Regions from separate parts of the Breznakia sp. PFB1-19 genome, predicted to be linked through region 2. Evidence: a T-box and tRNA genes for the amino acid it is inferred to sense, from the RefSeq annotation. Region 2 holds a T-box; the other holds one or more tRNA genes.
What was found. The T-box of region 2 lies ahead of tyrS (tyrosine--tRNA ligase). A T-box ahead of a tRNA ligase gene usually reads a tRNA of that ligase, here a tRNA-Tyr.

Region 1 (3,421 bases), on a different contig from region 2:
GGCACACCTAGAATATTGTAGTATTCACCTTCTATGGACTTGATGAAACAGCTAAGCATATGTTCAATAATATAACCAGTAGAGTGAATCAAGTTCGGTTCGCTTTTTATATACAAATCAATATTTTTGTCACTTATAGGGAAGAAGGTAACCTTAGTTTTTGCAACATCAGTTAAAATCGTTTGCGATCTTGAATCAATAATGCAAATACCAGTGTAGACTTCATTTGTTCTTCCTGACATCTGTCTGAGTCGATTTCTAGCTTCTTCAGTATTTCTTGGTTTTTCAAATATTTGATTTTCAAAAACAACAAATGTATCTAGACCGATAACAACTTCATCACTATTTGGATGTATTGACTGAGCTTTGCCTGTTGCGTTGGCTATTGCGCGTTGTTTTGGATTTTCGATGTTCTTTACTTCAGCAAAGTCACCTTTGCGACACGTGTGATAAATATGCGCGTTTGTAAGTATTTCGCTTTTATGTTTTGCTGTGGTTGCTAATACGATTTTCATATATGTAGTATAACATAAAAAGCATTTTTAGGATTTTTGTAATATATGTACTATAAGAAATTAAGGAGGTAGTATATATATGGAACACAAAACTCCATTTAAGAAAGAAATAAGTGGTATAGAAAATGAAAAAGAGTTTGTTAGAGTTTTTCATAAAAGGAAAGTGAAGCAATTACCTGTATTATTGTATGACCTTGTTGAGGTATTGTATGGCGATATACATGAAGATGATATCATTTATGCTTATCATATTAAGGAAAAGATGAAACCTGATTTTTACATTGAAATTAAAGGAATAAAGAAATATATTAGTGTTAAAATGGGATTTAAGACATCTGTACATACAGAGAATGTATATGAGTTTATACGATTTCTACGTTCAATTGGAGTTTCTTACTCGGCAACAGAAGCATATTTACGCTATCACTTTGCGGACGGAACAACAAACGGAAAAGGTGATGTTCGATTGAGTGGGGAAGAGTATAAAGCTTTGAATCAGTATGAAATAGATGAGATAAATCGCGCTTTCTCTAGGATTTCTAATATTGATAAAATCCTTGATCGCTTTATGTTTGTCGGTACTCGGTTCTCTAGCAAGGTTGATGCACTAATTCTAGGTATCGTTGAAGATCACTGGTGGATTACGACAAAAGAAATAAAAGAACAAGTACTAAGACAAATGAAAAGAAAGACAACATGTCCTCGTATCGGTCCGTTTTCTATACAACCGTTAAATCGTTGTTTGAATAAAAACCCGAAATACGAGAAAGCACGTTATCATGTTCAATTAAAGTGGTATCAAATTTCGGATGATATATTACGTGCGATGATTATACGAGATCAAGAGCTGCCTAGGGATGAGAATCAGTTATTAGAAGAATCCATGCCTAAGTGTTAAGACGAACTTCAGCAAAAATAATAATCGAATAACTTACATCCAAAGCTGACTAGTGAATATAAAAAAAAGCACCCATATGATTACAAGGTACTTGTTTCTTTAAATGGAGCGGGTGATGAGAATCGAACTCACGTAGTCAGCTTGGAAGGCTGAAGTTCTACCATTAAACTACACCCGCAGATGGTGACCCCTGGGCGATTCGAACGCCCGACCCTTTGATTAAAAGTCAAATGCTCTACCAACTGAGCTAAGGGGTCATAAATGATTTAAAATTGGCTGGGGTAACTGGATTCGAACCAGTGCAATGCCAGAGTCAAAGTCTGGTGCCTTACCGCTTGGCTATACCCCAAGAAGTCAAACCAAAGATAATGGTGGAGGGGGGCAGATTCGAACTGCCGAACCCTAAGGAACTGAGTTACAGTCAGCCGCGTTTAGCCACTTCGCTACCCCTCCATAAAAAAATGGTGCCGACTATAGGAATTGAACCCACAACCTACTGATTACAAGTCAGTTGCTCTACCAGATTGAGCTAAGTCGGCATAAAAATGGTGGAGGTTAACGGGCTCGAACCGCTGACCCTCTGCTTGTAAGGCAGATGCTCTCCCAACTGAGCTAAACCTCCATTTTTACTGCATCTGCCTAAGCAGTTCACAGTGCTTTTATATGTTATCATTTGTGCTTTGCAGTGTCAATAGATTTTTTTCAACTTTTTCAACTTTTTCAAAGCACTGTCGGGTCAGCTGTGTAAGCTCATACCTTGCTGATTACCGCCTATTCATAATAACCGAAACAAAACAAAAAGGCAATGAAAAAAAGCAAAAAAATACAAAAAATTTTAAAATAATTTCAAATTACTTATTTTCTTATGGAATATGATTAAAATCTCTTTTCCTTATATAATGTAATATCTGATATTTCTCTAATTATTTAACAAATCCATTTTCTTTTTTCGATATATTGTAGAAAAACATGAATGATTTATGGTATTCACAAGTTATTCATAAACAAGCGTGAATTAGTGTGATATACTATAAACAAATATTTTTGGAGGTTTATATGAATGTTTTTAACACAGATAATTTAAGAAATAAGCAAAGATTTCCTGTGGCTATGATTTATGGGATTATTTGTTCAATAATATGTGCAATACTTATTGCAGCATTTTATCAAGTTTTTCATGGTTGGTATTACTCCCTTATATATGTTGGTGCTGCATTAGCAATTGGTAATGTAATAAAGTACATGGGAAGAGGAATCGATATCAAGTTTTCTATTCTAGCTGTTTTATGTTTTATCCTTTGTTTAGGATTAGCTGAGTTCTTCCGTTATGTATTCATGTTGCAAACAATTTCGTTTCAACTGTTTACATACAGTCTTACGGAATTCTTTGGAAATTTATTCACTGCAGATCCATACAATATAGTTCGCATAATTATCATTGCGTATTCTGGGTATGTTGCATACTACACTGCAAAAATAGTATAGGTGTGATTTATGAAATATCGTCAGACATACGCTGTAATTCATTTGGATAACTTAGTATTTAACTATAATCTTATTAAAAAACATTCAAATAGGAATGTTTTTTGCGTTTGTAAAGCGGATGCATATTCACATGGTGATATTGAAGTAGCGAACACATTTCTTGAATGTGGAGCTGATTACATTTGTGTTTCGTCAATTGATGAGGCAAAGTCATTACGATTGCAAGGGTATAAAGGTTCTCTGTTGATTCTTGGATATGTAGATGCTTCTTGCGTGAATTATGCAATTGACAATGATATAACATTAAGTGTTTTCTCATTAGAGTGGTTAGAAACAGTTGTTGCTTCATACGATGCATCAAAGTTAAAAATACATTTAAAAATTGATACAGGTATGAATCGTATAGGAATGAAGAACTTAAATGAAGTTAAAGAGGTAATGAATTTCTTAGAAAAACATAAAATGGAAGTGGAAGGTATTTTTACACATTTTCATAGCACAGATAAAGCATCTTGTGACAAAC
Region 2 (3,421 bases):
ATGTCAGAGGATGCAATACGTGAACTTGATGCACATAAACTAGCTGTTTATGTATTTATGAGTAGCAAAGATATTTACAAGTTTAAAGACCGTTTGAAAAGTTTTCAAAACGTTTGAAAATGCTTTCAAAATGATATAGAATACCTTATAGGAGGAATGTAATATGGGAAGTGACCAATTTATCGAAATGCTAAGCCAAGTTTCAAGCAAATTGATTCCTGTGGCAGTATTGATATTGATTATTTTCTTAATCGTATGTGTTAAGAATGTAATCGAGTCTTTAAAAACACTAAACAAAACATTAACAACAACGGAAGCGCAGGTGAAGAAACTCGATCGACCCTTACAAACGGTTGGCGATATCTCGGACACCGTCGACCGTTTCCATATCAAAACACGCGATACGATTGATGCCGGTCTTGATGCGGCGAAAGAAGGTTTCAGCGCTGTTAAGGAAAAAGCGAAAGGCGTGAAGGTAAAACCTAGACACGCAAAATCAACTTCAGATCAAACTACAGTTGAAGTAGAGGAGGTCATTATCAATGAAGAATGAGGAATTTAACGAGTTTGAAAGTCAAACAAAATATGACATTATTCGTTTAGAAGATGAGCATAAAGATGACTCAAAAAAGAAGGAAATTATTGATAATCTTTCACAAGAATTAGAAAAAGTATTTAATAAAACAAAAGAAAAAGTAAAAGATGTTAAAGATTCTGAACAAACACAAGAATTTTTTGAAAAAGCAAAAGAACAAGTTGAAAAGATGGTTGAAGCTACTAAAAAAGCGCTTGAAGACTTCAAAGAAGACGATCGAGTTCAAGATGTTCTAAAGAAATTAAATAATACATTTGATGACGTTGTAGAGTCGATTTCGAAAAATGAGACTGTACAAAAAGTCGGACAAAGCGTGAATGATTTTATGGCACGTGACGATGTTCAAGAAAAGATTGAAACTGCAAAAGATGCAACAATTGATTTTACCCAAAAAGTTGCTGATGGAGTGAAAAATCTATTAAAGAAGAAAGGGTAATGAAAGGTAGTAACGATACATGAAAAGAATTACAATTTACGATGTTGCAAAAGAAGCAGACGTATCCTTAGCTACGGTGTCTCGTGTTATTAACGGCTCAGAAGTGGTACGTGAAGACACACGTCTAAAAGTTCAAGAAGCAATTGAGAAACTAGGATACAAGCCAAATGCGATTGCGCAAGGTCTTGCTTTACAAAAGACAACAACGATTGCCTTTGTGATTCCAGAAGCAAGTTTCTTCTATACTGGACAAATTATCAATGGGTTAATTGATGTTGCAAAATTATATAACTACAACATGGTATTACATACGACAACTGAAGGAATTTCAGCAACAAGTGATATCATTGAAACCATTATTAAATCACGAGTTGATGGAGTGGTGATTTTTAATGACAAGTTAAATAATGACGATATTGCGACACTAACAAACTATGATGTTCCAATTGTTGTTATTGGAAACCGTATTTCCAACAACAATATTTGTTCGGTGTATGTTGATTATGAAGCACTTATTTATGATTATGCTTCACAGTTATATGAATCAGGAATTCGCAATATGGCTTTAGTTGAAGACCGTAAAAATCCTGCGATGATCGAAGAATTATACAAAGGATTAAAACGTGTATATGAAGAACACGGTGAAGTGTTTGAAAACTATATTACGATTCCAAAAGAATACCGCTCATCATATGAGTACTTAAAAGAATACTTCAACAACAATACACATGAGTTTGTGTTCACATACCGTGATTCACAAGCGATGGCTGTATTAAATGTTGCCAAAGAAGTAGGAATTGATATTCCAAATGATATGCAACTTGTTTGTGTATTAGATAGTAAATATAACGTAATGGCACGTCCACAAATTTCAGGATTTAAAATTCCTGACTATGATTTAGGTGCAGTGTCAATGCGAATTATGACAAAAATGTTGCAAGATGATGAACATGACAGTTATAATAGAGAAACGGAGTTAAGCTATGTGTTTACTCCAAGACAAACAACAAAATAAACGTGTAGATTAGACAAGAACCTAATGATTAAGCACTAGAGAAATGGCGGTTGGTGAAAGCCATGCAAAAGAGTTAGGAAATACACCTATGAGCGTTTACGCAACTCAGCGTTAAGGGGTTAAGTGCATAAGTTTACTTATGAACTAAGGTGGTACCGCGTTTATAACGTCCTTAGATGAGGGCGTTTTTTTATTTTGAGGAGATATGAGATGAAATTATTTGAAGAATTACAATGGCGTGGACTTATCAATGATATAAGTTCTCCAGAAATTGAAGACATGTTAAACAACAAGAGTATTACATTTTACATTGGGACAGATCCAACAGGAGATTCCTTACATATTGGACACTACTCTAGTTTTCTAATCGCAAAACGTTTGAAAGATGCAGGACATCACCCAATTTTATTAGTTGGTGGAGGAACCGGACTTATTGGAGATCCAAAACCTAATACCGAACGTCCAATGATTACCAAAGAACAATTGGATCATAACTACCGTAAACTACGCAAACAAGTAGAAGATATCTTTGGTTTTGAAGTTGTGAATAACTATGACTGGATGAAAGATTTAAACTTCATTGATTATCTTCGTGATTATGGTAAATACTTTAACTTGAACTATATGCTAGCTAAAGAAACTGTAAAATCAAGAATGGATATTGGTATTACATATACAGAATTTTCGTACATGATTTTACAAGCGTTAGATTTCTTACACTTATTTGATAACAAGAATACAGTATTGCAAGTTGGTGGACAAGACCAATGGGGAAACATTACTGCAGGAATTGAATTGATCCGTAAAAAGACAGGTAAAGAAGCATTTGGATTTACTATGCCGCTAATTACGAAAGCAGATGGTACAAAATTTGGAAAAAGTGAAGGAAAAGCAATTTGGTTAGATAAAAACCAAACATCTTCATATGAACTTTACCAATTCTTAGTTAATGCTGAAGATGAAAAAGTAATTGACTACTTAAAGAAATTAACGTTCTTAGATCGTCCAACCATTGAAGCATTAGAAGAAAAAGTAAAAACAGAACCATTCAAACGTGAAGCACAAAAAGTACTTGCTAAAGAAGTAGTTACATACTTACATGGAGAAGATGAATACGATAAGGCATTGCGTATTACGAATGCACTATTTAAAGGGAATATTCAAGATCTTGATAAAAATGAACTTGCTGATGCAATTCGTGGATTTGATACAATTCAAGTTAAAGAAGGAATGGATATTATTAATTGTTTAGTAGAAAGCAATATTGCATCTAGTAAACGTGAAGCACGTGAATTTGTTAGTGGAAATTCAATTGCGATTAACGGAATTAAAGTGACAGATGTGGAATACAATGTAAATAAAGAACAATGTATTA

Region 1: it encodes a tRNA-Tyr, which carries the amino acid that the T-box ahead of tyrS (tyrosine--tRNA ligase) is inferred to sense. The anticodon was not compared.

What each region holds. Positions count from the first base shown of each region.
Region 1 covers NZ_JARXXJ010000020.1:19,736-23,156, reverse strand. Annotated here, with positions in the region: gene M2098_RS09175 (Maf family nucleotide pyrophosphatase) at 1-515, opposite strand, end outside; gene M2098_RS09170 (hypothetical protein) at 595-1,413, shown strand; tRNA gene M2098_RS09165 (tRNA-Gly) at 1,518-1,591, opposite strand; tRNA gene M2098_RS09160 (tRNA-Lys) at 1,595-1,670, opposite strand; tRNA gene M2098_RS09155 (tRNA-Gln) at 1,687-1,762, opposite strand; tRNA gene M2098_RS09150 (tRNA-Tyr) at 1,783-1,866, opposite strand; tRNA gene M2098_RS09145 (tRNA-Thr) at 1,876-1,952, opposite strand; tRNA gene M2098_RS09140 (tRNA-Val) at 1,960-2,035, opposite strand; gene M2098_RS09135 (hypothetical protein) at 2,470-2,898, shown strand; gene alr (alanine racemase) at 2,908-3,421, shown strand, end outside.
Region 2 covers NZ_JARXXJ010000003.1:145,850-149,270, reverse strand. Annotated here, with positions in the region: gene murC (UDP-N-acetylmuramate--L-alanine ligase) at 1-117, shown strand, start outside; gene M2098_RS02970 (hypothetical protein) at 164-553, shown strand; gene M2098_RS02965 (hypothetical protein) at 543-1,031, shown strand; gene M2098_RS02960 (LacI family DNA-binding transcriptional regulator) at 1,051-2,046, shown strand; T-box leader at 2,043-2,223, shown strand; gene tyrS (tyrosine--tRNA ligase) at 2,257-3,421, shown strand, end outside.